Regions from separate parts of the Streptomyces sp. NPDC090108 genome, predicted to be linked through region 2. Evidence: riboswitches for the same ligand, from Rfam matches in the RefSeq annotation. Region 2 holds a riboswitch; each other region holds the start of a gene.
The links. A riboswitch is a leader RNA that binds a small molecule or an ion and turns the genes downstream of it on or off. The one in region 2 is predicted to bind cobalamin.
Positions count from the first base shown of each region.

Region 1: it holds a riboswitch for cobalamin, as region 2 does, so the genes downstream of both, ACIPRD_RS19560 (prenyltransferase/squalene oxidase repeat-containing protein) here and ACIPRD_RS09625 (CbtB-domain containing protein) in region 2, are expected to answer to the same signal.
Region 3: it holds a riboswitch for cobalamin, as region 2 does, so the genes downstream of both, ACIPRD_RS02230 (ribonucleoside-diphosphate reductase subunit alpha) here and ACIPRD_RS09625 (CbtB-domain containing protein) in region 2, are expected to answer to the same signal.

Region 1 covers NZ_JBIVDQ010000005.1:282,128-291,706, reverse strand. The annotation lists gene ACIPRD_RS19570 (putative T7SS-secreted protein) at 1-4,212, shown strand, start outside; gene ACIPRD_RS19565 (Imm50 family immunity protein) at 4,239-4,631, shown strand; cobalamin riboswitch at 4,726-4,855, shown strand; gene ACIPRD_RS19560 (prenyltransferase/squalene oxidase repeat-containing protein) at 4,968-6,194, shown strand; gene ACIPRD_RS19555 (SCO2322 family protein) at 6,191-6,868, shown strand; gene ACIPRD_RS19550 (CbiQ family ECF transporter T component) at 7,296-8,369, shown strand; gene ACIPRD_RS19545 (ABC transporter ATP-binding protein) at 8,366-9,579, shown strand, end outside.
Region 2 covers NZ_JBIVDQ010000002.1:1,035,798-1,045,376, forward strand. The annotation lists gene ACIPRD_RS09610 (prolyl oligopeptidase family serine peptidase) at 1-1,255, shown strand, start outside; gene ACIPRD_RS09615 (BTAD domain-containing putative transcriptional regulator) at 1,690-4,881, shown strand; gene ACIPRD_RS09620 (DUF4232 domain-containing protein) at 5,173-5,904, shown strand; cobalamin riboswitch at 6,008-6,149, shown strand; gene ACIPRD_RS09625 (CbtB-domain containing protein) at 6,185-6,406, shown strand; gene ACIPRD_RS09630 (CbtA family protein) at 6,428-7,186, shown strand; gene ACIPRD_RS09635 (N-acetyltransferase) at 7,374-8,123, shown strand; gene ACIPRD_RS09640 (histidine phosphatase family protein) at 8,128-8,691, opposite strand; gene ACIPRD_RS09645 (amidohydrolase) at 8,955-9,579, opposite strand, start outside.
Region 3 covers NZ_JBIVDQ010000001.1:513,944-523,522, reverse strand. The annotation lists gene ACIPRD_RS02230 (ribonucleoside-diphosphate reductase subunit alpha) at 1-1,945, opposite strand, end outside; cobalamin riboswitch at 2,070-2,256, opposite strand; gene mctP (monocarboxylate uptake permease MctP) at 2,439-4,067, opposite strand; gene ACIPRD_RS02220 (DUF3311 domain-containing protein) at 4,064-4,330, opposite strand; gene ACIPRD_RS02215 (GntR family transcriptional regulator) at 4,501-5,265, opposite strand; gene ACIPRD_RS02210 (extracellular solute-binding protein) at 5,676-6,956, shown strand; gene ACIPRD_RS02205 (sugar ABC transporter permease) at 7,030-8,016, shown strand; gene ACIPRD_RS02200 (carbohydrate ABC transporter permease) at 8,022-8,864, shown strand; gene ACIPRD_RS02195 (glycoside hydrolase family 3 protein) at 8,874-9,579, shown strand, end outside.

The DNA.
Region 1 (9,579 bases), on a different contig from region 2:
GCGCTGGAGTCGTTCGCGGACACCGTGAAGTGGGCGCAAGGGCAGGCCAAGGAAGCCGTCGAGCTCTACAAGAAGGGCGTGAAGGCGTCCAAGGACGCGGCCGACGCCTACAACCGGAAAGCCGACGCCTACAACGCCAGGATCAAGGCGGACGAGGATCCGGGACCGAAGCCGGAGCCCTTCCACGATCCCGGCAAGGCCGACATCAAAGCGGCCGCGCAGAAACTCGCCGAGGCCCGTAAACAGCGCAACACCGCCGGCTCCGAAGCCCAGGGCAAGGTCAGGGCGGCTCTCGCCCACGCCCCGGCAGAACCCCCGCCGCTGTCCCGTATCCGCGACGACCTCACCGACGGCTACCAGGCCTACAACACCGAACTCACCCACGTCGTGGGCGGCGCCCTGAAGGGCACCGCGGGCCTCCTGAACTTCGCCCGCGGCCTGAACCCCACCGACCCCTACAACCTCACCCACCCGGCCGCCTATGTGCAGAACGTCAGCATGACGCTCTCCGGCCTGGTCTCCACCGCCGCCCATCCCGAACGGGTCGTCCAGGCCGCCGTCGACGGCTTCGAGAAGGACCCCTCCGAGTTCGTCGGCCGCCTCATCCCCGAACTCATCGGCACCAAGGGCGCGGGCCTGGCCCGCGGCGGACTGCGGCTGGCGCTGAAGGAGGGGGCCGAGGGCGTCGCGGAACAGGGACTGCGCAAGACCGCGCGGGAGGCCGTGGAAGAGGGCGCGGACGATGTCGCACGGCGTCCCGGCGAGAAGGTCTGCGCGAAGGACCCCGTCGACGTCGCCACCGGCAGGATGGTGCTCCCGGCGACCGATGTGTCCCTTCCGGGGCAGTTGCCCCTCACCTTCAGGCGGCAGTTCGAGTCGTCGTACCGGCTGGGCGGCTGGTTCGGACCTGCTTGGTCCTCGACGCTCGACCAGCGCCTGGAAATCGACACGGAGGGAGTCGTCTTCGTCGGCGAGGACGGCGTGACACTCGCCTACCCGCACCCGGCCCCCGGCGTACCGACGCTGCCCAGTCACGGTGCGCGCTGGCCCTTGGACCGGGTGGACGGCGGTTACACCCTCACCGATCCGGAGTCCGGCCGCGTACGGCACTTCGCCGACCGCTCCGAAACCCTGGCGGTGCTGGAGCAGCTCGACGACCGCAATGGCAACTGGATCGCGTTCGAGCACGACGCGGAGGGTGCGCCCCGCGCGCTGACGCACTGCGGTGGCTACCGCCTGCTCATATCGACGTCGGACGACCGCGTCACCGCACTGCGCCTGGCCGGCGCGGCCCCGGACGGCACCGACCAGGAACTGCTCCGCTACGGCTACACCGACGGCCACCTCACCGAGGTAACCAACTCCTCCGGCCTCCCGACCCGCTTCGGCTACGACGATCTCGGCCGCATCACGTCCTGGACGGACACCAACGACAGCCACTTCACGTACGTCTACGACGACCAGGACCGCTGTACCTGGCAGTCCGGCGTCGCGGGCCACCTGCGGTCGGCCTTCGCCTACAGCTCCGCGGACCCGGACACCGGCGAGTCCACCACGACGATCACGGACTCGCTGGGCCACCGCACCACCTACCTGACCAACCGGCACTGCCAGGTCATCGCCGAGACGGACGCCCTGGGCGCGGTCACCCACTACCGGCGCGACCGCTTCAACCGCCTGCTCTCCGAGACGGACCCGCTGGGCCGTGTGACGACGTTCGCGTACGACACGGCGGGCAACCTGACGTGTGTCGTACGCCCGGACGGCCGTGAGGCGAGGGCGGAGTACAACGGTCTCGGCCTGCCCGTGAAGGTGGTGAACCCGGACGGGACGGTGATCCGTCAGGCGTACGACGTCCATGGCAACCGCACATCGGTGACTGACTCGGCCGGCCGGACCACGCACTTCACCTACACCGAGGCCGGTCACCTGGCCTCCGTGACGGACTCCCTCGGCCACACGACGCGGGTGGCGTCCGACCGATCCGGTCTCCCCCTGGAGATCACGGACCCGCTGGGCGCCGTGACCCGCTACGGACGGGACGCCTTCGGCCGCCCGGTCACGGTCACCGACCCGGCCGGCGCGACCACGCGTTCGGAATGGACAGTCGAGGGTCATCTGGCCCGGCGCACGGCCCCCGATGGCACGACCGAGGTCTGGACGCACGACGGCGAGGGCAACTGCACGACGTACACCGACCAGCTCGGTGGCGTCTCCCGTCTCGAATACACCCACTTCGACCTGCTCGCCGCCCGCACCGGCCCGGACGGCGTGCGCTACGAGTTCGCCCACGACACCGAGCTGCGGCTGACGGAGGTGACCAACCCCCTAGGTCTGAAGTGGAGCTACGAGTACGACGCGGACGGACGTCTGGTCACGGAAACGGACTTCGACCACCACAGCCTGACCTACACCTACGACGCGGCCGGACGCCAGACCGGTCGTACCAACGCAGTCGGGGAAACGACCCTCTTCGAACGTGACGAACTGGGCCGGACGATCCGCAAGGACGCGGCCGGACAGGTCACCACCTACGCCTACGACCTGACCGGCCAACTGGCCCGCGCGACCGGACCCGACGGTTCCACCCTCACCCTCCTGCGCGACCGTCACGGCCACCTGCGCTCGGAAACGGTCGACGGTCGCACCCAGACGTACACCTACGACGCGCTGGGCCGCCGCACCGGCCGCACGACCCCCACCGGTGCCACCACCATCTGGTCGTACGACGCCGCCGGGCGGCGCACCAGCATGGTCGCCTCGGGCCGCACCATCGACTTCGCCTACGACGAGACAGGCCGCGAACAAAGCCGACGCGTCGGCGGAACCGTCGCCTTGGAGCACACCTTCGACTCCATGGGGCGCCTGACGACCCAGTCGGTGACCGGGGCCGGGGGTCACACCGTCCAGCAGCGGTCCTACACCTACCGCGCCGACGGCAACGTGATCGGCATCGACGACCACCTCTCCGGTGTCCGTCGGTTCGATCTGGACGCCACGGGACGGGTCACGGCCGTGCACGCGGCCGACTGGACCGAGGCCTACGCCTACGACAAGGCGGGAAACCAGACCCAGGCGGTGTGGCCGGCCGGTCACCCGGGTCAGGAAGCGGTCGGCAGCCGCGACTACGCCGGCACTCGCATCATCCGGGCCGGAGAGGTCCGGTACGAACACGACGCCCTCGGCCGCATCACTCTCCGCCAGAAGCCTCGTCTGTCCCGCAAACCGGACACCTGGCGTTACGAGTGGGGTACCGAGGACCGCCTGATGTCAGTGGTGACGCCCGACGGCACCCGCTGGCGCTACACCTACGACCCTCTGGGCCGCCGCACGGCGAAACTCCGCCTCGCGGCCGACGGCGAGACCGTCGTGGAGCGGGTCGACTTCACCTGGGACGGCACCGACCTCTGCGAACAGACGACGATCTCGGCAGAGCTGGCAGGTCCCGTCACTCTCACCTGGGACCACCAAGGCCGACGCCCTGTGGCCCAGACGGAACGCATCACCCCTGCCGGCGCTCCTCAGGACGAGATCGACTCACGCTTCTTCGCCATCGTCACCGATCTCGTGGGAACTCCCTCGGAACTCCTCGACGAGCAGGGCGAGATCGCCTGGCGAACCCGCAGCACCCTGTGGGGGACGACGGCGTGGGCGACCCGGAGCACCGCCTACACACCTCTGCGCTTCCCAGGTCAGTATTACGACCCCGAAACGGGGCTGCACTACAACTATTTTCGCCATTACGATCCCGAGACGGCCCGGTACCTCACCGACGACCCTCTCGGTCTCGTTCCCGCGCCGAATCCGGCGGGCTACGTCGACAATCCGCATACTTGGACTGACCCCCTCGGCCTTTCCCCCTGCACCGAGCCTCCGTCCCACAAGTATTCGAGCAGTCGAAATTCCGCCTTCCGGGAGGCGAAACGCGACCTGGACATCCCCGTGTCGCAACACCCCGACGAAATCAATCGAGTCCCGATGACGGATCGAACCGGCCACCAGATCATGGACGATTCAGGGAAACCTGTCATGACACGCGAATACGTTTACACGCGAAGCGACGGCAGCAAGGTAATCATCCAGGATCATTCCTACGGTCACGACTTCCGCGAAGGCGGCGTCGGCAACCAAGGGCGCCATTTCAATGTCCGCCCGTCCGAGAACCCTCGAACTGGTAAAGTCCCCGGAACAGCCCAGCATTACGAGTACTGAAGCAGAAGGAAAGAAAGAAGATCGCCATGTCGTGGATTTCACTGCTGCACAATCCGGAGGGGATTTCGGCGGTCTACCAAGGAGATCCGCCAGCTCTCTCGGACGTCCGGGTGAGAGAGGTGACCCTGCACGAGGACGGGCCGGTTCTGAGGATGCGCGTCGACCTTCCTCGTTACCCGTCCATGCCACCGCGCAAGTGGACCGCGCAGGGTTTCAACACCGTGCAGATCGAGATCTCCTTCAGCGGTCTGCGCACGGTCACGCTGGAAGGGTTCGGCAGCGAAGTGACAGCAAGCATCTCCCTCTCGGGGGACGACGGGGTCCACGTCGACGTCAGATCGCCCGAGATGCGCATCGAGGCCGTCTCCGACACCGCCCACATCTCGCAGTTGACCGCATACGCCGATACGGCGAAGTGACGACGGGCCCCGAGGGCGGGCCGGGAGCCGTCCTGCGGCGTGACCCCCGTCACCGAGGCCCTGTGCCGACGGCCACTCCCCCGCCCCGTGTCGGCTGCCGGTAAAGTGGCCGGGTCGTCATCACACTCGTACGGGGGAAAGCCGGTGCAATTCCGGCGCTGACCCGCAACCGTGATCCTCCCTGCCGGGCGGTGAGCCGGAATGCCTCGCACAGGACGTTGAACGGCTCGTGTGTGCGGCGCCCGCCGTGCACGACACCGTCGAGGTATACGGAGTCGAGCCGCCCGGGTCTCCCGTGCGCTGCCCGGCTCCCCGCAGGAGAGGCAGTCGCCGACCATGAACGTCCGCCGCAGTGCCGCGGCTCTCGCCGCCCTAGGCGTGCTGGCCGCCGCCGCCCCCGCCATGGCCGCCGACCCGTCGCCGTCCGCGCCCCCGAAGGTGACGGTCCCGGCCGCGCTGTTCGGCAAGACCGACCCGACGTACGACGGTGTGTGGCGCCAGTCGCTGTCCCTGATCGCCCAGCACACCGCGGGCGAGCGCCCCGCGGCCTCGGCCGTGAGCTGGCTGGCCGCGCAGCAGTGCGCCGACGGCGGCTTCGCCGCGTTCCGCGCGGACCCGGCCAAGGCCTGCGGCGGCAAGGCCGGTGCCCAGCCGGACACCAACAGCACCGCCGCCGCCGTACAGGCCCTCAAGGCGGTCGGCGGACACGACGACGCGGTCCGCAAGAGCGTCACCTGGCTGAAGTCGGTCCAGGACAAGGACGGCGGCTGGGGCTACATGGCGGGCGGCCCGAGCGACACCAACTCCACCTCGGTGGTCGTCGGCGCGCTCGCCGCCGCCGGTGAGGACACCGCCGGTCTGCGCGCCCAGGGCAGGACCCCGCTCGACGCGCTGGCCTCCCTGGCGCTGCCCTGCTCCGCGGACGGCGGCGGCTCCTTCGCCTACCAGCCCGACAAGAAGGGCAAGCTGGCCGCCAACGCGGACGCGACCGCGGCCGGCGTGCTCGGCGCCCTCGGCAAGGGCTTCGTCGTGGAGCCCGGCAAGGCCCACGGCAAGGCTCCCGCCTGCGCCTCCGGCAAGCCGACCGCGCAGTTGCTGGCCGGCAACGCCTCCGCCTACCTGGCCGGTGCCGTCGCCAAGAGCGGCCACCTGATGTCGGTCATGCCCGGCGCCACCGACCAGCCCGACTTCGGCAACACCGCCGACACGGTCGTCGCGCTCGCCGCGGACGGCCGGACCGGGGAGGCCAGGAAGCCGTACGCCTGGCTGGAGAAGAACGCGACCGCCTGGGCGGCGCAGAGCGGCCCGGCCGCCTACGCCCAGCTGATCCTCAGCTCCCACGCGCTGGGCGAGTCTCCGCGCGACTTCGCCGGCACCGACCTCGTGAAGGCGCTCGACAAGCTGGGCCCGGCCCCGCAGAAGGCGGCGAAGGCCGGCGGCCACGAGGAGAAGTCCGCGAAGAAGTCCTCCAGCACGAGCGTGTGGTGGATCGTCGGCGTCGGCCTGGTCTTCGGCATCGGCATCGGCTTCCTGCTCAGCGGCCGCAAGAAGCGGCAGCCGTGACCGCCGTCCGCCGTGCCGCGACCCTGCTGGTCGCCGCGTTCGCCCTCGTGGCCGGCGCCGCCCAGGCGCACGCCACCGGCTACCGCTACTGGTCCTTCTGGGAGCGGACCGGCGGGCACTGGACCTACGCCACGCAGGGGCCGTCGACCGACAGTCCCGACGACGGCGCCGTCCAGGGCTTCCGGTTCGCGGTCAGCGCGGACTCCGCGGACGCGACCCGGCCGCGCGGCACGGCGGACTTCGGCACCATCTGCGCGGGCACGCCCGCGAAGCCGGGGACGAAGCGGATCGCCCTGGTCATCGACTTCGGCACCCCCGCGGACGCCCCGTCCGGCGAGACGCCGCCCGGGGCGCGCACGGCCTGTGCCCGTGTCGCCCCCGGGGCGAGCACGGCCGCTGCCCTGGCCACGGTCGCCAAGCCGCTGCGCTACGACACCAACGCCCTGCTCTGCGCCATCTCCGGCTATCCGCACCAGGGCTGCGGCGAGCAGGTCTCCGGGAACGGCTCCGGCAAGAACGGCGCGCAGGAGCAGAAGAAGGCTCAGCAGGCGGAGAAGCCTGGGGAGAAGGACGCGGACGGCGGGCCCTCCCTCGGCCTGCCGGTCGGCGTGGGCGTCGTCGCGGTGCTGGCCGGAGCGGCGGTGTGGCAGGCCCGGCGGCGCCGGAATGCCTAGCGCCGGCGAGAGCGCACCCCACCGGCGGCCCACGGTCCTGCGCCTGCGCCCGGGTGCGGGTGGGAGCACGGGTGCGGGTGCGAGCCCGGGTGCGGGTGCGAGCCCGGGTGCGGGGCTGTTCCGGTCGACGGCGGAATCCGCCGCGCCTCCGGTGCCCGCCGGGAGCACCGGCCCCGTCCCACCCGCGGCCCCGCGCCTGCGCGTTGGGAGCCAGGGCGAGGCACCCGGGCCGGGGGAGGCGACTCGCCCGGGTGAGGCACCTGGCACGAAGGACGTGCCGCACCGCTTCGACCGCGCGACCACAACCGCCTCGCGCGAGCACGCCGGGAGCTCGGGCAACGGGTCCCGGCGCCGCGGTCGCGCGGACATACCCGCGCCGCGCCCCGCCCTCCGGCGCCGGGCGGAGCTTCATCCCGGTGCCTGGTGGCTGTGGGCCCTCGGTCTCGGCACCGCCGCCACCCGGACCACCAACCCCCTCCTCCTCGGCCTGCTCATGGCCTCGGCCGGATACGTGGTGGCCACCCACCGTTCCACCGCCCCCTGGGCGCGCTCCTACGCCGCCTTCGCCAAGCTGGCCTTCGCCGTACTGCTCGTCCGGATCGCCTTCACGGTGGTCCTGGGCTCCCCGATCCCCGGCACGCACGTCCTCCTCACCCTCCCCGAGGTCCCGCTGCCGCACTGGGCGCAGGGCATCCGCCTGGGCGGCGAGGTCACCGCGGAGGCGCTGCTGTTCTCCGCGTACAACGGCCTCAAGCTGGCCGCCCTCCTCATCTGTGTCGGCGCCGCCAACGCCCTCGCCTCCCCGGCCCGCCTGCTGAAGTCCCTGCCCGGCGCCCTCTACGAGGCGGGCGTCGCCGTGGTCGTCGCGCTCACCTTCGCGCCGTATCTCATCGCCGACGTCCAGCGTCTGCGGGCCGCCCGCCGGCTGCGCGGGCGCCCGGACCGGGGCGTACGGGGACTGCTCCAGGTCGGGCTGCCGGTCCTGGAGGGCGCCCTGGAACGCTCGGTGGCGCTCGCCGCCGCGATGGACGCCCGCGGCTACGGCCGTACCGCCGACGTCGGCGCTTCCGTGCGCCGTACGACGACCGCGCTCACCCTCGGCGGACTGCTCGGGGTGTGCGCGGGGACGTACGGGCTGCTCACCGCGGAGGGCGGCACGTACGGGCTGCCCGTGCTGCTCGGCGGGGTCGCCGCCGCGCTCGCGGGGCTGCGGCTCGGCGGCCGCCGCTCGGTGCGCACCCGGTACCGGCCGGCCCCGTGGGGGCTGCGGGCCTGGCTGGTGGCGGGCTCGGGTGCCGCGGTGGCCGCGCTGCTCACGCTGGCCTCGGTCCGTGACGCGGACGCGCTGCATCCCGGGGTCCTGCCGCTGACCGCCCCCGCCTTCCCGCTGTGGCCGGCCGCGTCCGTGCTGCTCGCCCTGCTGCCCGCCTTCGCCGTCCCCCAGGACACCGAGGGCCCCGAGAACCCCGCGAACCCCGCGAACCCCGAGGAGCCGTCTTGATCCGCTTCGAGGAGGTCAGCGTCCGTTACGAGGGTGCGGCCGAACCGGCCGTCCGGGACGTGGACTTCGAGGTGCCCGAGGGTGAACTGGCGCTGCTCGTCGGGCCGTCCGGGGTCGGCAAGTCCACCGTGCTGGGCGCGGTCAGCGGGCTGGTCCCGCACTTCACCGGCGGCACGCTGCGCGGCCGCGTCACCGTCGCCGGCCGGGACACCCGCACGCACAAGCCGCGCGAACTCGCCGACGTGGTCGGCACGGTGGGCCAGGATCCGCTCGCGCACTTCGTGACGGACACCGTGGAGGACGAACTCGCCTACGGCATGGAATCACTGGGGCTCGCCCCCGCGGTGATGCGGCGCCGCGTGGAGGAGACGCTCGACCTGCTGGGCCTGGCCGGTCTGCGCGACCGCCCGATCGCCACGCTCTCCGGCGGGCAGCGGCAGCGGGTCGCGATCGGCTCGGTCCTCACCCCGCACCCTCAGGTCCTGGTCCTGGACGAGCCGACCTCGGCACTCGACCCGGCCGCCGCGGAGGAGGTGCTGGCCGTACTGCAGCGCCTGGTCCACGATCTCGGTACGACGGTGCTGCTCGCCGAGCACCGGCTGGAGCGCGTGATCCAGTACGCCGACCGCGTCGTCCTGCTCCCCTCCCCCGGCGCCGCCCCGGTGCTGGGCACGCCGTCCGAGGCGATGGCGGTGTCCCCGGTGTGCCCGCCGGTGGTGGAGCTGGGCCGGCTGGCCGGCTGGTCCCCGCTCCCCCTGACCGTCCGGGACGCGCGCCGCCGGGCGGGCGGGCTGCGGGAGCGGCTGGCGGCGCGGCCCGCCGGTACCACCCCGGCCTCCGGCAGCACGGCCGCTCCTCCCACCTCCCCTTCCCCTGATCCGGCCCCGGCTCCGGCCCCTGCTTCGGCCCCTGCTTCGGCTCCGGAGAAGGCTCCGGCTCCGGCCCCGGCTCCGGCTTCGGCTTCGGCTCCGGCCCCGGCTCCGGCTCCGGCTCCGGCTCCGGCTCCGAAGAAGGCTTCGGCTTCGGAGAAGGATCCGGCCCCCGGGGCGCGTACCGCTCCCGCGCCCTCCCCCCTCGCCCGTCTGTTCCGGCGAGGTGCGCGAGGCGAGGTGCCCGGCGCCGCACCCTCCCCCCACGTCGCCGAGGTCCGCGCCCTGGCCGTGCGGCGCGGGCGGGTCGACGCGCTGCGGCACATCGACCTGGCCGTGTC
Region 2 (9,579 bases):
CGTCGTCGGCGACCTGGAACACCTCTACGAGGCACCGCGGTTCACCCACGACGGCTCGGCCGTCGTGTGCTTCCGGATGCGCTTCCCGACGTACGACGCCCCCGCGGACGTGACGCTCGTCCGGGTCGGCGTGGCCGACGGAGCGGTGCGGGACCTCCTGCCCGGGTTCGACAACTGGCCCGGTGGCGCGGTCTGTTCACCGGTGGACGACACGATCTTCTTCACGTCCGACGAGGAGGGGCACGCCCCCGTCTTCCGGCGCGACCCGGACGGCGGCGTCACCCGCCTCACCGCCTCGGGCGCCTACGACTCGCTGACGGTGGCCCCGGACGGGCGGACGCTCTACGCCCTGCGCCACGCGGTCGACGCACCGCCGGCGCCGGTCCGGATCGACGCCGGCGTCGTCGACCAGACGCCGGCCGCGCTGCCCGCCCCGGGCGGCGTCGGGGAACTGCCCGGCACGCTCACCGAGGTGCACGTGGAGGCGGACGACGGGTTCGTGCTCCGCGGCTGGCTCGTGCTGCCCGAGGGCGCGTCCGCCGAGCGGCCCGCCCCGCTGCTCGTCGCCGTCCACGGCGGACCGCAGGGCAGCTGGAACGGCTGGACCTGGCGGTGGAACCCGTGGCCGTTCGCCGCGCGCGGCTACGCGGTGCTGCTGCCGGATCCGGCCCTGTCGACCGGCTACGGGCAGATCAACCAGCGCCGCGGCTGGGGGCAGTGGGGCGGGCGCCCCTACACGGATGTGATCGCGCTGACCGACGCGACCGAGGCCCGGGACGACATCGACGCCTCACGTACGGCGCTCGCCGGCGGCTCGTACGGCGGGTACATGGCCAACCGGGTCGCCACCCGCACGGACCGGTTCAAGGCGATCGTCAGCCACGCGGGTCTGTGGGACATGGGGATGTTCCAGGGCGACACCGACGCCCCCTGGTACTTCCAGCGGATCTTCGGCCACCCGCTGAACCGCCCCGAGCGGTACGAGGCCGACTCGCCGCACCTGGACGTCGCGAAGATCCGCACCCCGATGCTGGTCATCCACGGCGCGAAGGACTACCGCGTGCCCGTCGGGCAGGGCGCCTCGCTCTTCCAGGAGTTGCAGCGGCACGAAGTTCCCGCGAAGTACCTCTACTTCCCGGACGAGAACCACTGGATCCTGAAGCCGAACCACTCGCGCCTGTGGTACGAGACGACCCTCAACTTCCTCGACCACCACGTCCTCGGCGCCGAATGGCAGCAGCCCGGCCTGCTGTGACCCGGCCCACGGGTGACCGGAACACCGGGCGCCCGACGGCCTGTTGGTGACAGGTGGAGGAGCCCCCCGCCCAGCCGGCGAGGCGGGGGGCTCCGCGCGGTGCCGGCCTGCCGGTGCGGACGAGGGCCCACCACGGCGGGCAGCGCCGTGTCCGGTGCCGGGTCGCCGGCCCGGGCGCGGGGGCGAGCAGGCGGGTGACCGCGGCCGACCGCACGGCTCCGGCCGGGCGGTGCCGAGCCCGTCCACGCGGACCGCGTGCAGCGGTGGCGCGCAGGGGATCACCGGGCGGCGGACCGGTGCGCGAGGACGTCCACCTGATGCGGACGGCGTGGCCGCAGAGCGGCGGAATGCGCCCGGCCGGCCTCCGAGACCCCCCGATATGCTGCTGTTTTTCCCGGACCGCCTTTTCGCGCCCGCCCCTGGAAGGACACCCCTTGGAGTTCCGGCTGCTCGGCACCGTCTCCGTCGACACGCGCCGCGGACCGCTGCCGCTCGGCCCCGCCAAACGCCGCAGTCTGCTGGCCGCGCTGCTGCTCTCGGCCAACACACCCGTCTCGATGGCCCGGCTGACGGCATGCCTCTGGGACGACGTGCCGCCGAGCCAGGCCCGGAGCGTCATCCAGGGGCATGTCTCCCGCCTGCGCGCCCTGCTCGCGGACGGGGACGCGGAGGCGTACGGGGTGGACCTGCGGACCATCGGCGACGCGTACGCGCTCCGGCTGCCGGAGACCCTGCTCGACGCCCAGCGGTTCGAGGAACTGCTGACGCTGGCACGCGAGCAGCGCGACCCCGGCGACGCCGTACTGATGTACCAGGACGCCCTCGCCCTGTGGAAGGGCCCCGCGCTGTCGGGTGCGTTCGCGGGACCGCCGCTCCAGGCCGCGGCGCACTCCCTGGAGGAGTCACGGCTGTCCGCCGTGGAGCAGCTGGCGCGCGCGTACGGCAGGCTGGGGGAGCACCACCGGGCCGCCGCGGTGCTGCGCACCGAGGCCGTCACGCACCCGCTCCGCGAGTCGCTGTCCGCCGCGCTGATGACGGCGCTGTACCAGGCCGGCCGCCAGTCCGAGGCGCTGGACTGGTTCCACCGCACGCGGCGGCTCCTCGCCGACGAACTCGGCATCGACCCCGGGCGCGAACTCGCCGACGCGTACGGGCTGATCCTGCGCGGTGACCCGGTACCGGACGGCGCGCCGCCCGCCGTCCGGCCCGCCACGCCCGGCATCCCGGCCACCGCGCCGGCCGCGCACCCCTCACCGGCCGTGCAGACCGCACAAGCCGCACAAGCCGCACGAGCCGGTCGGGGCGCCCCGGCCACCGCAGTCGGCGCTGTCGCCCCGGCCGCACCCCCTGCCGGGCGCGACGGGCGCGACGGGCACGACGGTTCGGCAGACGGCAGGGCGGCGGACGGCACGGCCGGCCCGGAATCCGTCACCCTCCCCGGCGGCGAGGGCGCCCGCCCGGCCGCCGGCGACGGGACCCCCGGCGTACGGCACCCCGCCGCCGCAGACGCCGCCACACGGCCGGCGGCCCTCGACGACGGCACCGCGCCCCCGCCTCGCAGCGGCACCCCGCCCCAGCCCCGCACCGGCACCGGCACAGCGACCCCGCCCCACATGGCCGCCGGAGCTTCGCACCCCGCACCGTCCGCCGCCGCCCACCCCCACCCCCGTCCCGTTCCGCTCCCGTCCCTCGTCCCCGGTGACACGCACCTCGCCGACCTGCTGCCCCGCGCGCCACGCGGTTTCCACGGCCGCGGCGCCGAACTGGCCGCGCTCGGGCGGGCCTCCGCCGGAGAGGCACCGGTGTGCCTGGTGACCGGTCCGGCCGGAGTCGGCAAGACCGCGCTCGCGCTGTGGTGGGCGCACCGCAACGCGGACGCGTTCCCCGACGGCCGTCTCTTCGCCGACCTGCACGGGTTCAGCGACACCGGCGAGCCGGCGGTCACCGAGGTGCTGCGCGAGTTCCTGCTGGCCCTGGACGTGCCGGCCCGTCGCGTGCCCGAGTCGGCGTCCGCCGCCGCGGCCCTGTTCCGCTCCCTCACCGACCGGCTGCGGCTGCTGGTCGTCCTCGACAACGCGCGCGACTCCGCCACCGTCCGCGCCCTGCTGCCCGGCGGGCCCGACTGCGTCACCGTCGTCACCAGCAGGAACCGGCTGGAAGGCCTCATCGCCTCGGACGCCGCCCGCCCCGTGCCGCTCGGCACGCTCGACGCGCAGGACGGCACCGCGCTGCTCGCGGGCGTCCTCGGCGAGGAACGCGTCCTCGGCGAACCCCTCGCCGCCCGCAGGCTCGCCGAACTCTGCGGCGGACTCCCGCTCGCCCTGCGGGTCACCGCCGCGCGCCTGGCCGGGCGGCCGCAGTGGACGCTCGCCGGACTCGCCGACGAACTCGCCGACGAACGCGGACGCCTGGCCTACCTCGACGTCGACGACACCGGCGTCCCGGCCGCGCTCCGGCTCACCGTGCAGCAGCTCCCGCCCGACGCCGTCCACCACTTCGGCCGGCTCGGACACCACCCCGGCACCCACTTCGACCCGTACACCGCCGCGGCGCTGGCCGGCACCGACCCGGTGACGGCCGCGGCCGCCCTGGAACGGCTGGGCGCCGCGCACCTCGTCACCGAGACCGCACCCGGACGCTGGGAACTGCACGACCTCGTACGGCTCTACGCGCGTGGCATCGACCCGGACGCCGGACCCGACGCACTGCTCGGCGTCCTCGACCACTACATCGCCACCGCCCTCGCCGCCGCCGACACCGCCGAACCCGGCGGCGAGGCCTGCTTCTCCCTGCCCGAGCGCTACCGGCGCCCGGCCGCCGTGCGGGACTTCACGGACCGGGCGCACGCCATGCGCTGGCTGGCCGTCGAACGGGAGGACCTCGCGCGGGCCGTGACCGCCGCCCGGGCCGCCGGACTCGACGACCGGGCCTGGCGGATCATCCTGCTCCAGTGGCCCCAGGTGGTCTGGCGCGTCCGGGACAACTGGGTGCCACTGCTGCGCACCGCGCTCGACTGCGCCCTCGCCGAGCAGGACCCCTACGCGGAGGCCCGGGTGCGCACCCTGCTCGGCTGGGTCCTCGGCGAGGAGGGCATGCTCGCGGACGCCGTGGACCTGCTGACCCCCTCCCCGGAGCTCGCCCGGCGGGCCGGCGACCCGCTCGGCGAGGCCACCGCGCTGATCAACCTCGCCGTCGTCCAGGCCGCGCAGGGGGCGCTGGACGACGCGCTGGACGGCTGCACCCGCGCCGTGGACCTGGCCCGCGGGGAGAAGGACGCGCACACCGAGATGCTCGCCCTCCAGCACCTCGCGCGGATCCGGTTGAGCACGGGCCGCCCGCGGGAGGCCCTGGACGTGGCGCACCGGGCGCTGGACCTCGGACCCGAGCACGAGCAGGCCGCGCGCAGAGCGCTCCTGCTCACCGTCTGCGGGGAGGCCCGGCTGGCGCTCGGCGAGGAGGCCGAGGGCATCCGGCTGCTGGACCGCGCCGCCGGGGAGGCGGAACGCGCGGGGTACGACGAGGGCGCCGTACAGGCCCTGGAGGCCCTGCTGCGGGTGAGCGGGCGCGCCGACCACCGCAGACGGTACGAGGACGCCGTACGGCGACTCGCCGCGGACGACGCGTAGACGGGCCACGCGCGAGAGACCACGCGGGAGAGGCCACGCGCGAGGGGACCGCGCGAGAGGCCACGCGCGCAGGCCGGCCAGGTGCAGGCGGGCGCGGACGGTCACCCCTGAAGAAGCGCGCGTGAGCGCGCCGGGAGGGGGGTCCGGCGCGCTCCGGACGACGTCAGCGAAACGTCAGCGGGACATCACCGGAACGTGAGCGACACGGCCGAGACTCGACATGTCAGCAGGTCAGAGCACGGCCGACGATCCGACCGGTCGTCGTCGTACGTACACACGGGGGACATCTCCATGAACGCATCACGTCAGCGCGCCACCTTCCTCGCCGCCGCCACGGCGGCCCTCGCCCTCAGCCTGACCGCCTGCCAGGACGGCACCGGCACCAAGGCCGAGGGCTCCGCCGGAGGCGCCGCCTCCGCCGCCGCGGCCGCCCAGGGGTCGGGCTCCGGCGCCGGCAAGGCGACCACGGCCGGCGACGGACAGAAGGCGTCGGGTTCGGCCGGCACCACCGGTTCGACGGGTTCCACGGGCTCGTCCGGCTCCTCGAAGGCGCAGGGCTCCTCGGGCTCCTCCGGTGGGTCGGGGTCCTCCGCCTCCACGCCCGCATGCACGTCGAAGGACGTCAGGATCACCGCCGAGCGGCAGGACGGCCCGCCCTACACCCACATCGTCCTGACGGCGAAGAACATCTCCGGGCACGGCTGCCGGATGGCGGGCCACCCGCGCATCCAGTTCCTGGAGAGCAGCAAGCAGGACGTGCCGGCCGTCGCCAAGAGCCGGCCCGCCGTTCCGACGGTGATCGCCCCGGGCGAGCCCGCGTACGCGGCGGTCAAGCTGTCCGACGGCGGCAGCGACGAGGACGGCGAGCCCGTGACGGCCTTCTCCGTCTGGCTGGAGGGCGCCGCCGACGGCGACTCCATCACCGTCGACTCCTCGGCCGGCGGCGGTCTCTTCGTCGACCCGGCCAAGGCGCTCACCGGCTACTGGACCACCGAACTGCGCAACGGCGCCGACGAGTTCTGACCGGCCCCCCGGCGCTCCGCCGTGCCGCGCCCGTGCGCGCGCGGCCGGGGCGGAGCGCCGGGAGAGGAAGATCACCCCGGATGGCGCGGTCTTGGCCAGGTCCACGACACGCGGTACCTTCGGTGCGATATCGACGACGGCGGAACGGAAGCCGGTGGGAACCCGGCACGGTCGCGCCACTGTGTGCGAGCGGCACTTCGGGCCGTTCGTGAGTCAGACCCGTGGCCGTCGTCCTGTGCACCACCGAGATGGGACGCGAACTCCCAGAGGAGGTCCTGCCATGGCGCAGACCGTCGCCCAGCCGACAGCCACCACCCCCGTCGTACCCGCCACGCTGCCGCTGAAGGCGATAGCTCCCTGGGCGGTCTTCTTCGGCGTCCTGATGATGATCATGCTGTACTTCGTCGGCGCCGAGCAGGGCGCCACCTCCGTGTTCAACGGCACGGACGTCCACGAGTGGGTGCACGACGCCCGCCACCTGCTCGGCTTCCCCTGCCACTGACACGAGGGACGCCGCGCATCCATGAATTCCGCAACCGTACGGAACCTTCTCGTGAGGGGCATGCTCGCCGGCCTGGCCGCCGGTGTGCTCGCCCTCGTCGTGGCCTACTTCCTCGGTGAGCCGAGCGTCGACCGCGCGATCGGCTTCGAGGAGGCCCACTCCCACGAGCACGAGATGGAAGTCGTCTCCCGCTCCCTGCAGTCCACCGCGGGTCTCGCCACCGGCGTCCTCGTCTACGGGGTCGCCTTCGGCGGTATCGCCGCGCTCGCCTTCTGCGTCGCGCTCGGCCGCGTCGGACGTATCGGTGCGCGCGCGACCGCGCTGCTGCTGTCCGCGGGCGCGTTCCTCGCCGTGTACGTCGTACCGTTCCTGAAGTACCCGGCCAACCCGCCGTCCGTCGGCGACCCCGGCACCATCGGCAAGCGGACCACGCTGTACTTCCTGATGATGCTCCTCGGCGTGCTGCTGGCCGTCGGCGCGGCCGTCCTGGGCAGGCGGCTCGCACCCCGGCTGGGCACCTGGTACGCCACCGTCGTGGCGGTGGCCGGGTTCGTCCTCGCGATCGGTCTGGCGTACGCGTTCCTGCCGGCCGTCGACGAGGTGCCCAGGGAGTTCCCCGCCACCCTGCTGTGGCGCTTCCGGCTGTCCGCGCTGGCCATCCAGGCCGTGCTGTGGGGCGGCTTCGGCCTGCTCTTCGGCGAACTGGCCGAACGGCAGCTGAACCCGCGGCCGAAGCCCGCGGCGAACACGGCCGGCGGAGCGGTCCCGGCCGCGCGCTGACACCGCCTCCGGCGGCAACGGCCGTACGCGAGAGGGCTCTTCGGACTCGTCCGGGGGCCCTCTCGCCGTCCACGGCGCCTCTGCTCCGAGGCTCGCTCTCACCGTCCCGGTCCGGTTCGCCGTCCGGGGACGGCCGGGCGTACGAATTCGCTGGCCACAGCCCTGCGCATATGGCAATGTCCGCGCCATGACAGGCACGGACCGCATCTTGATCACGTCGCTCGCCGACCGTCCCTCGCTGACCTCACGGCTCTACGAGATCACCGACACCTGGCCGGCTTTCGTCCCCCACGATCCCGTCGCGGACGCCCTGTTGAGCCGCGTGGCCGAGGACTTCCCGCACTACTGCGTGGTCGCGACGGACGGCGACCGGGTGGTGGCCCGCGGCCTCGGCGTCCCGTTCGACGCCGTGTCGGAGGGCCGTGCGGAGATGCCGGACCGGGGGTGGGACCAGGTGCTCGTGTGGGCCTTCCGCGACCGGCGGCACGGCCGGCGGCCCACCGCCGCGTCGGCACTGGAGATCACGGTCGACACCGGGTACCTCGGCCGCGGGCTCTCCCACCGGATGCTCGCCGCGCTGCGGGAGGCCGCCGGCGCCCAGGGGTACGACGGGCTGCTCGCCCCGGTCCGCCCCACCGGCAAGCACCTCCGGCCGCGCGAGGACATGGCCGAGTACGTCCGCGGGCGGCGCGAGGACGGCCTGCCCGCCGACCCCTGGCTGCGCGTGCACGTCAGGGCCGGCGGCACCGTCGAGAAGGTCGCGCCCGCGTCGATGACGGTCAGCGGCTCCCTCGCCCAGTGGCGGGAGTGGACCGGCCTGCCCTTCGACACCGACGGAGACGTCGACGTGCCGGGCGCCCTCGTCCCGGTGCGCTGCTCCACCGCCCACGACCACGCGGTCTACGTCGAACCCAACGTCTGGGTCCGCCACCGCTGACGGTTCACAGCGGCCGGCCGAGCCGCACGTTCCAGCGGGCGGCCCGGCCGCTCAGCTCGGTCGCGGTCAGCGGGGGCACGTCGAGACGCCAGAAGGCCGCGGCGGGCACGCCCAGCGCGTGCACGACCGCCGCCCGCACGATCTCCGGCTCTACCACGGCGAGCGTACGGCCGGACACCTCCGCGGCCGACTCCAGCCAGCCGCCGACGCGGGCGCACACGTCCTCCACCGACTCCCCGCCGTGCGGCGCGCAGGAGGGGTCCGCCAGCCAGCGGGCCACCGCCTCCGGCTCGGCCGCGCCGACCTCGTCGAGCGTACGGCCCCGCCAGCGGCCCACGTCCAGCGGCGCCAGCTCCGCCGCGTCCACCCCGCGCAGGCCGAGCCCGGCCGCCGTGCCCCGGCAGCGCGCGCTGGCGGAGGTGAGCGTACGTACGGCGCCGGGCAGCGACTCCGCGGCGGCGCGGGCCCGTTCGGCCCCCCGCTCGTCGACCGGCCCGTCGTCGCCGAACCTGGCCTCCCGCAGCGCGGGGCTCGTCGCGGGGGAGATGAGGACGACACGGGCGGTCACGGGAACGCCTCTCCTGAGCTTTCCGGGTACGACGGCATGCATTCCCCGCGAACCTAGCAGCAGGGGCGACAGCGGCCCTCGGGGCGGGCAACTGCACGCTGTGAAAAGCCGGTCCGGACCCGCGCCTCAACCGGGCCCGCGCCGGCCCCGTGCCTGGACCCGCGCACCGGCCGGACCCGGTCCGGACCCGCGCCCCGGCCGACGGCGAGCGGGGGCCGGGGCGGCCGAACCGGGCCACCCGTAGGCGCACTTCGTGTTCCGCGTCACTCCACGGACGGCCCCAGCTGGGACAGCGCGGCCGTCACCAGGGCGGCCGTTCCCGTTTCCAGGGTGAGCCGGACGCTGGGCAGATAGCGGGGGGAGTGGTTGCCGGGCAGCGCGCGGAACTTCCCGGCGGCGTCGGCCCCTTGGGCGGCCGCCCACTGGGCGGGGCCCACGGTGCCGAGCATCCAGTACGCGCCGCGGATCCCCGGGCGGCCGTGCAGCGCCGCGCCCGCGCCCGTCAGGAGCGGGAAGTCCTCGGTGGCCGTGGTGGCGGGCCAGCCGGTGACGCGGGCGGCGCCGAAGGCCGACCGGTGCGCGGCGCGGACCGCGGCGGTGACGTCCGGATGCGAGGCGGTCACCCCGGAGCGGGAGACCTCGGTGACACGGACACGCGGCGGCAGCGCGGCCGAGGCCGCCTCGGCCCGGGCCACCCGGGCGACCGCGGCGGCCGCGCGGTCGAGGGCCGCGTCGGAGAACGCCCGCACGGTGACGCTCAGACAGGCGCGCGCGGCGATCGCGTTGCCGGGGTGTCCGGCGTCCCCGGTGCGCAGCGAGGAGGCGGTGACGACCAGCCGTTCGGCGGGGTCGGTCTCGCGGGCCGTCACGGTGGGGAGCCGGACCACG
Region 3 (9,579 bases), on a different contig from region 2:
AGGAGTTGACCTGGAGGAACTCACCGGAGAGGGTCTCGCGCTTGAACAGGTTGGAGACCTGCGGCTCGATGCACTCGTACACGCCCGCGATGGAGGCGATGGTGGCCGTCGGGGCGATGGCGAGCAGCAGGGAGTTGCGCATGCCGACCTCGGCGATCCGCGCCCGCAGGGCCTCCCAGCGCTCGGGCCAGTTGAGCTCCACGTCGAAGTGGTCGGGGTGCAGCACGCCCCGGGCCGTACGGGTCTTCTCCCAGGCCGGCAGCGGACCGCTGCGCTCGGCCAGGTCGGTGGAGGCCTCGTAGGCGGCCAGCATGATGCGCTCGGCGATCCGCGAGGACAGGGCCTTCGCCTCGGGCGAGTCGAAGGGCAGGCGCAGCTGGAAGAAGACGTCCTGCAGACCCATGGCGCCGAGGCCGACCGGACGCCACCTGGCGTTGGAGCGGCCCGCCTGCTCGGTCGGGTAGAAGTTGATGTCCACGACGCGGTCGAGGAAGGTCACGGCGGTGCGGACCGTCTCGTCCAGCCGCTTCCAGTCGATGTCGCCGTCGGCGACGAAGGCGCCCAGGTTCACCGAGCCGAGGTTGCACACCGCCGTCTCGCCGTCGTCGGTGACCTCCAGGATCTCCGTGCAGAGGTTGGAGGAGTGCACGACGTTGCCCGGCTCGGCCGTCTGGTTGGCCGTGCGGTTGGCGGCGTCCTTGAAGGTCATCCAGCCGTTGCCGGTCTGCGCGAGGGTGCGCATCATGCGGCCGTACAGCTCGCGGGCCGGCATGGTCTTCCTCGCGAGCCCGGCGGCCTCCGCCTCGCGGTACGCGGCGTCGAACTCCGCGCCCCACAGGTCGACCAGACCGGGCACGTCCGCCGGGGAGAACAGCGACCACTCGGCGTCGGCGTTGACCCGGCGCATGAACTCGTCCGGGATCCAGTGCGCGAGGTTCAGGTTGTGCGTACGGCGCGCGTCCTCACCGGTGTTGTCGCGCAGCTCCAGGAACTCCTCGATGTCGGAGTGCCAGGTCTCCAGGTACACCGCGGCGGCGCCCTTGCGGCGGCCGCCCTGGTTCACCGCGGCGACCGAGGCGTCGAGGGTCTTCAGGAACGGCACGATGCCGTTGGAGTGCCCGTTGGTGCCGCGGATCAGCGAACCGCGCGAGCGGATGCGGGAGTACGACAGACCGATGCCGCCGGCGTGCTTGGAGAGGCGGGCCACCTGGTGGTAGCGGTCGTAGATCGAGTCCAGCTCGTCCAGCGGGGAGTCGAGCAGGTAGCAGGACGACATCTGGGGGTGCCGGGTGCCGGAGTTGAAGAGCGTGGGCGAGGACGGGAGGTAGTCCAGGCGGCTCATCAGGCCGTAGAGCGCGGCCACTTCGTCGACCGAGCGGGCGCTGTCGTCCTCGGCGAGGCCGCTCGCCACGCGCAGCATGAAGTGCTGGGGCGTCTCGATCACGTGCCGGGTGATCGGGTGGCGCAGCAGGTAGCGGCTGTGCAGCGTGCGCAGGCCGAAGTAGCCGAAGCGGTCGTCGGCCTCGGTGTCGATGAGCGCGTTCAGCCGGTCGGCGTGCAGCCGCACGAACTCGGCGGTGCGGTCGGCGACCAGGCCCTCGCGGTGCCCGACGGCGACGGACTCGGTGAAGGAGGTCACTCCCTGCGAGGCGGCCTCGGCCCGGACGGAGAGCGTGAGCAGACGGGCGGCGAGCTGCGAGTACGCGGGGTCCTCGGAGATCAGGCCGGCGGCCGCCTCCGTGGCCAGTTCGCGCAGTTCCGCCTCGTCGGCGCGGGCCGAACGGCCGCGCAGCGCGGCCGCGGCGACCCTGCCGGGGTCCGCGTCGGGGAGGTCGGCGGTCAGCTCGGTCAGGGTCCGCAGCAGCGCGGCACCAGGACCGTCGGTCTCCACCTGGGCCTCGGTCGCCGGGGTGGCTGAAGCCGGATCGGCAGGCGCGATGGTCACGTGGGGGCTCTCCCTCGCTCGGCACGGGGGCCCGGCGGAGGGCAGCGGCAGCACGAGCGCACACGGCGTCGCGTCCACCGGCCCACTCCGCGAGGCCCGGACGTCTTGGGGCACCCGGACCGGACGGCCGGGCGCGGCTGCCGGCAGGTCCTCGGACTGACCGAGCACGCTCCGCCCCGAAGGGACGGACGCGTACAAGTACACCGTTGCGGGACAGTTCCGGATTCGCACCGGATTCCCCTGCGGCGACAGCGATGATGAGCATACATCTAGTGCCGGGCTGCGATGGCACCACCAGATGTTGTGTCTGCTGTGTGTCGTGACGGATTCAGAGCGTCATTGCGCACGGCAGCGGGCCGCCGTGGGAGATGCTCCACGACGGCCCGCTGAGGGCTGTTCACGACCGGCCGCCCACCCGTCCGGGGTGCTGTTCGGGGGGCCGTTTCCGAGGCCGTCCCGGGCCGCTTCCGGGGCCTTCGCGGGCCCCGCCGGACTAGTGGGCGCTCCCCGCCGTGGCGGGCGGAAGCTCCGCCTGGACGCCCGGGTCGCCGCGGTCCGCCGTGTAGTCCTCCGGGCTGGTCTCGTCGATGCCCTCGGGGGCCTTCAGCGCCTTCAGCGCGAAGGTGAGGACCACGGTGACCACGACGTTCAGGACGAACGCCGTGAGGCCGATGTAGCCGATCTCACCGATGCCCGGGATCTCCTTGGCCGAGCCGCCGAAGTGCGCCTGGGTCGGGGAGGCCACGCCGTACGCCGCGGCCGTGCCGTAGATCATGCCGACCGCCCAGCCGGCCAGCAGCGCCCAGCGGTGGAACCAGCGGGTGAACAGGCCGCCGACCAGGGCCGGGAAGGTCTGCAGGATCCAGATGCCGCCCAGCAGCTGGAAGTTGATGGCGACCGTCTTGTCCATGGTCAGGACGAAGACCAGCGCGCCCACCTTCACCAGCAGCGAGACCAGCTTGGAGACCTTGGTCTCCTGCTCGGGCGTGGCGTCCGGCTTGATGAAGTCCTTGTAGATGTTGCGGGTGAACAGGTTCGCCGCCGCGATCGACATGATCGCCGCCGGCACCAGCGCGCCGATGCCGATCGCCGCGAAGGCCACGCCCGCGAACCAGGACGGGAACATGTCCTCGAACAGCTGCGGGATCGCCAGCTGCCCGTTGGTCACCTTCACGCCGGCCGCGATCGCCATGAAGCCCAGCAGGGCCAGCAGGCCGAGCATGAGGGAGTACAGCGGCAGGATCGTGGTGTTGCGGCGGATCACGTCACGGCTCCTGGACGACAGGGTCGCGGTGATCGAGTGCGGGTACATGAAGAGCGCGAGCGCCGAGCCGAGCGCCAGGGTGGCGTACGTCCACTGGCCCGCCTCCGCCGGGACGAGGGCGCCGCGCGGCTTTCCGGTGGCCGGATTCACCTGCGAGAACGCCTTGTCGGCCTGGGCGAAGATGTCGTGGAAGCCGCCCAGCTTGATCGGGATGTAGATGATCGCCACCGCGATGACGAGGTAGATCAGGCCGTCCTTGACGAACGCGATCAGCGCGGGCGCGCGCAGGCCCGAGGAGTAGGTGTACGCCGCCAGCACGCCGAAGGCGATGAGCAGCGGGAGGTCCTTCACGAACCAGTTGGTGTTCTCCCCGCCGCCGACGCCCATCACGTCCAGCACCGCCTGGATGCCGACGAGCTGGAGCGCGATGTACGGCATGGTCGCGAGGATGCCGGTGACCGCGACGGCCAGCGACAGGCTCTTGGAGCCGAAGCGGCCGCGCACGAAGTCCGAGGTCGTCACGTATCCGTGGCGGTGCGAGACCGACCACAGCCGGGGCAGGAAGGTGAAGATCAGCGGGTAGACGAGGATCGTGTACGGCACCGCGAAGAAACCGGCCGCGCCCGCCGCGTAGATCGCCGCGGGCACCGCGACGAAGGTGTACGCCGTGTACAGGTCGCCGCCGAGCAGGAACCAGGTGACCCAGGTCCCGAACGACCGTCCGCCCAGGCCCCATTCGTCCAGCGACTGCTCGTTGTCGGCCTTGCGCCAGCGCGCCGCCAGGAAGCCCATGACCGTGACGGCCAGGAAGAAGAAGACGAAGACGCCGAGCGCGACGCCGTTGACACCGTCCTTCACTGCGCCGCACCCCCCTTCGCGGCGGCGCGGGCGCGCTGCTCACGCTGCCACAGCTGGTACGCCGTCATGGTGAGAGCGGTCGAGATCAGCACCCAGAGCATCTGGTACCAGTAGAAGAACGGGATCCCGATGAACGCCGGGTCCGTCTTGGCGAACGAGCCGACCCACAGCATCGCCACGAACGGCGCGACGAGACACAGGGCGATGACGATGCGCACCGGTGTCACCACCGGTGGTCTGACTTCCTCGGGTGCTTCTGACATGCGGCGCTCCGTCCCCTCGCTGATCACACGCGTAATGGGCACGCAATCTAGGTGACGGTGTCACCGCAGCGGAAGACCTCGTCCGGATATCGGTATGTCGATCTGGAGCGAGAGATGTGGAGACTCCGGGACCCGGGCCGGCGAACCGGCCGGGGCCGCGGGCGGAGCCGTCAGTCCAGCGGCCGCTTCAGCCGCGCGACGAACTTGTACCGGTCGCCCCGGTAGACCGAGCGCACCCACTCCACCGGCCGGCCCTCGCGGTCCACGGAGTGCCGGGACAGCAGCAGCATCGGCAGGCCGACGTCGGTGCCGAGCAGGCTCGCCTCGCGCGGGGTGGCCAGGGAGGTCTCGATGGTCTCCTCGGCCTCGGCGAGATGGACGTCGTAGACCTCGGCGAGCGCGGTGTACAGGGAGGTGTACTTGACGAGCGACCGGCGCAGCGCGGGGAAGCGCTTCGCCGAGAGGTGGGTGGTCTCGATGGCCATCGGCTCGCCGTTGGCCATGCGCAGCCGCTCGATGCGCAGCACGCGTCCGCCGGCGGTGATGTCGAGCAGTCCGGCGAGCCGTTCGTCGGCGGTGACATAGCCGATGTCGAGCAGCTGCGAGGTCGGCTCCAGGCCCTGGGCGCGCATGTCCTCGGTGTAGGAGGTCAGTTGCAGCGCCTGGGAGACCTTGGGCTTGGCGACGAAGGTCCCCTTGCCCTGGATGCGTTCGAGCCGGCCCTCGACGACGAGTTCCTGGAGGGCCTGGCGGACGGTGGTGCGTGAGGTGTCGAACTCGGCCGCCAGCGTGCGCTCGGGCGGCACCGGCGTGCCCGGCGCCTGTGTCTCCGTCATCTCGAGCAGATGCTTCTTCAGACGGTAGTACTTGGGCACGCGCGCCGTACGGACGGTCGCGCCGGCCTCGTTCTCCCCGCTGCTGACGTCGGTGCTCATGCTCTGCCTTCCCGGCTCCGGATGCCGAAAGCGACCGACGTCCCGTCGGTCACGGGTCACATCGTGGCACGGCCGCGTGCGCGGGGGTCCACCCGCACGTTCCGTGATCTCCCCCTGTATACCCCCGCACTTTCAGTTGGTCTAGTCCATCGCGGGCCGGGGTGCGATTGGTCTACCGGAACTGGGCAGTCCGATGTGTCGCATGCGTTATGAAAGATCCCTGCATATCTCGTTCGGGTCACGGACGCTCCGTGCCTGCTTGAACACCCTTGACAGGCCTATTGGTCTGGGCCAAGCTCCCCGTGCTGGTCTACACCATTGGTCCAGGTCCCGGCCCCATGGGCGGTACGTGCCACGACGGTCGCCGCGGGGAGCCAGGGGGGTTCGTGGGCATCCCTGAGGAGGGTGGCGTGAAGCGCAGGCTGATAGCCGCGATCGGTATCGCGGGCATGGTCGTCTCCGTAGCGGCGTGCGGCAGTGACAGCAAGGACGGCAAGGCCCAGGGGGCGGACGCCAAGGAGCTGACCGTCTGGCTCACCGTCGACGCCCAGAACAACTGGCCCGACCTGGTGAAGGCCGCCGACGCCGCCGTGCAGAAGAAGCACCCCGGCCTGAAGGTCAAGCACGAGTACTACGGCTGGCCGGACAAGAACACCAAGCTGGACGCCGTCCTCGCCACCGACAAGGCCCCCGACGTCGTCGAGATGGGCAACTCCGAGATGCTGGGCTACATGGTCAAGGGCGCCTTCGCCCCCGTCGACCCGGCGCAGTTCAGCAACTCCGGCACCTGGCTGGACGGCCTCAAGACCTCGGTGACGTACGAGGGCAAGACCTACGGCGTGCCGTACTACGCCGGCGGCCGCGTCGCCAACTGGCGCAAGGACATCGCCGCTTCGGCCGGCATCAAGGCCACGCCGAAGACCTACGCCGAACTGACCTCCGACCTGGACAGGATCCAGAAGAAGGAGGGCGGCAAGTTCAGCGCCTGGTACCAGCCCACCCGTGACTGGTACGCGGGCATGTCCTTCGTCTACGACGCGGGCGGCGCCATCGCCAAGGAGGAGGGTGGCCGGTGGAAGGCCGACCTCTCCTCGCCCGAGTCCCTCAAGGGCCTCACGGAGTTCAAGAACGTCGTCGGCAAGTACATGCACGGCGACCGGACCAAGGACGAGTCGGACCGCTACATCGTCTACGGCCAGGGCAAGTCCGCCATGATCTTCGCCGCCGCCTGGGAGGGCGCGACCGCCGCCGACCCGAAGAACGACAAGACCGGCAAGCTCAAGGACAACCTCGAGAACTTCGTCATGCCCGGTCCGTCCGGCAAGAACATGCCGGTCTTCCTCGGCGGCTCCGACCTCGCCGTGCCCGTGAAGTCCAAGGCCCAGGCGCTCGCCGCCGAGTGGATCAACGCCTTCACCGGCCCCTCCGGCCAGAAGGGCCTGATGGCCAAGGGCAACCTGCCCAACAACAAGACCGACCTCGCCACCCTCAAGAACGACCCGGCGACCGCCGTCCCGGCCACCGCCGCCGAGTCCAGCTGGTTCGTCCCCATGGCCCCCGGCTGGGGCCAGGTCGAGAAGGCGCAGGTGCTGCAGACCATGCTGCAGAACATCGGCACCGGCAAGAAGTCCGTCGAGGCCGCCGCGAAGGAAGCGGACGCCGCGATCGACAAGGTCATCAACAACAAGTGACCCGGAGCGGGGCCCCGTCCGCCGACGGGGCCCCGCTTCTCGTACGACTCCAGGGACCGCTGAGGAGCGCGCGATGAGTGCCGCAGACACGACCACCCCCGCCAAGGTGCCGCCACCGCGGCAGGCGTCCCCACCGGACCTCCCGGAGCGGCCACGGGGCTCGCGGCGGGCGGGCACCGCGGCCGCCCCCTGGCTGCTGCTCGCCCCCTGTCTGCTGGTCCTCGGCCTGGTCATGGGCTATCCGCTGGTCCGGCTGGTCACCCTCTCCTTCCAGAAGTTCGGCCAGTCCCAGCTGTGGGGCTTCCAGCCCGCCGAGTGGACCGGCCTCGACAACTTCCGCCAGGTGCTGGGCGACGGCGAGTTCTGGCAGGTCGTCCTGCGCACGGTCGTCTTCGCGGCCGGCTCCGTCGTCCTCACCATGGTCCTCGGCATGCTCGTCGCCCTGCTGCTCCAGCGCGTCTCCGGCTGGGTGCGGACCCTCGTCAACATCGCGCTGGTGGCGAGCTGGGGCATGCCCGTCATCGTCGCCACCACCGTCTTCAAGTGGCTCTTCGACGCCGACTACGGCGTCCTCAACGCCCTCGCGAGCAAGCTGCCCGGGGTCGACATGGTCGGCCACAACTGGTTCGCGAGCGGCCCCGAGGGGCTCGCCGTGATCATGCTGCTGGTGGTCTGGGGCGCGGTCCCCTTCGTGGTCATCACGCTCGGCGCGGGCCTCACCCAGGTCCCCAAGGAGCTGGAGGAGGCCGCCCGGCTGGACGGCGCGGGCGGCTGGGGCGTCTTCCGGTACGTCACCCTGCCCATCCTGCGCCCGATCGTCGTGATGCTCACGACCCTGTCGGTCATCTGGGACATGGGCGTCTTCCCGCAGGTCTTCGTCATGCGCGGCGGCCACCCCGAGCCCGAGTTCCAGCTGCTCACCACCTACTCCTACGACCGCGCCTTCGTGGTCAACGACTACGCGCAGGGCTCCGCGATCGCCCTCGTCACCGTCCTGCTGCTGCTCGCCGTCGTCGCCGTCTACATGCGCCAGATGCTCAAGATCGGAGAGGTCGAGTGACCAGCATGAGCGGTACGCGCTCCGCCCCCCGCCGGACGTCCCGGCTCGGCTGGAACCTGCTCGGACTCCTCGTCCTCGCCGGTGTCGGCTTCCCCGTCTACTGGATGCTCGACACGGCCGTGAAGCCGGCCAAGGACGCCATCGACCCCGACCCCAGCCTGCTGCCCACGGGGTTCACCCTCGACAACTTCCGCCGCGCGCTCGACATCGCCGACTTCTGGGGCCCGGTCGGCCGCAGCCTCGTCGTGTCGCTGTCCGTCGTGATCGTCGGCATCGCCGTCGGGATGCTGGCCGCGCTCGCCATCTCCCGGTTCGCCTTCCGCGGCCGCAAGGCCGTGATCGTCGCGATCCTCGCGGTCCAGATGGTCCCGCTCATCGCCATGATCATCCCGGTCTTCCTGCTCCTCAACGACCTGGGCCAGTACGACAAGCTCTCCGGCCTGGTCATCACCTACCTGACCTTCATCCTGCCCTTCACGGTGTGGACCCTGCGCGGCTTCATCGTCGGCATCCCGCGCGAACTGGAGGAGGCCGCGATGGTCGACGGCTGCTCGCGCACCGGCGCCTTCCTGCGCGTGGTCTTCCCGCTCCTCGCCCCCGGCATGGTCGCCACCTCGGTCTACGCCTTCATCCAGGCCTGGAACGAGTACCTGTACGCCCTGATGCTGCTCAGCCAGGAGCACCAGACGGCGACCGTGTGGCTCGGCAACTTCACCACCAAGCACGGCACCGAATACGCCCCGATGATGGCCGGCGCCACCATGATGGCCGTGCCGATCGTGGTCCTCTTCCTCCTCGTCCAGCGCAAGATGGCCGCGGGTCTGACCGCGGGCGCCGTGAAGGGATAACGCCACCCGATGACGACATTCGCCCGCGGCAGCGACACCCTCACCCGGGACGCGCTGACCGTCCTCCAGCCGGGCTTCACCGGCACCACCGCCCCCGACTGGCTGCTGCGCCGCCTCGGCGAGGGCCTCTCCTCCGTCGGCCTGTTCGGGCGCAACATCGCCTCGCCGGAACAACTGTCCGCCCTCACCGCACAGTTGCGCGCGGAACGCGAGGACGTCCTGGTCGCCATCGACGAGGAGGGCGGGGACGTCACCCGCCTCGAAGTCCGCTCGGGCTCCTCGTTCCCCGGCAACCTCGCGCTCGGCGCGGTGGACGACGTGGAGCTGACCCGCCAGGTGGCCCGCGCGCTCGGCCGCCGTCTCGCGGACTGCGGGGTGAACCTCAACTGGGCGCCGTCGGCCGACGTGAACTCCAACCCCGGCAACCCCGTCATCGGCGTCCGCTCCTTCGGCGCCGGCACCGCCCTCGTCGCCCGGCACACCGCCGCCTACGTCGACGGGCTCCAGTCGGCCGGGGTCGCCGCCTGCACCAAGCACTTCCCCGGGCACGGCGACACCGCCGTCGACTCCCACCACGCCCTGCCCCGCATCGACGCCCCCGCGGACGTCCTGGAAGCCCGGGACCTGGCCCCCTTCCGTGCCGCGATCGACGCCGGCACCCGGGCCGTGATGAGCGCCCACATCCTGGTCCCGGCCCTCGATCCGGACCGTCCGG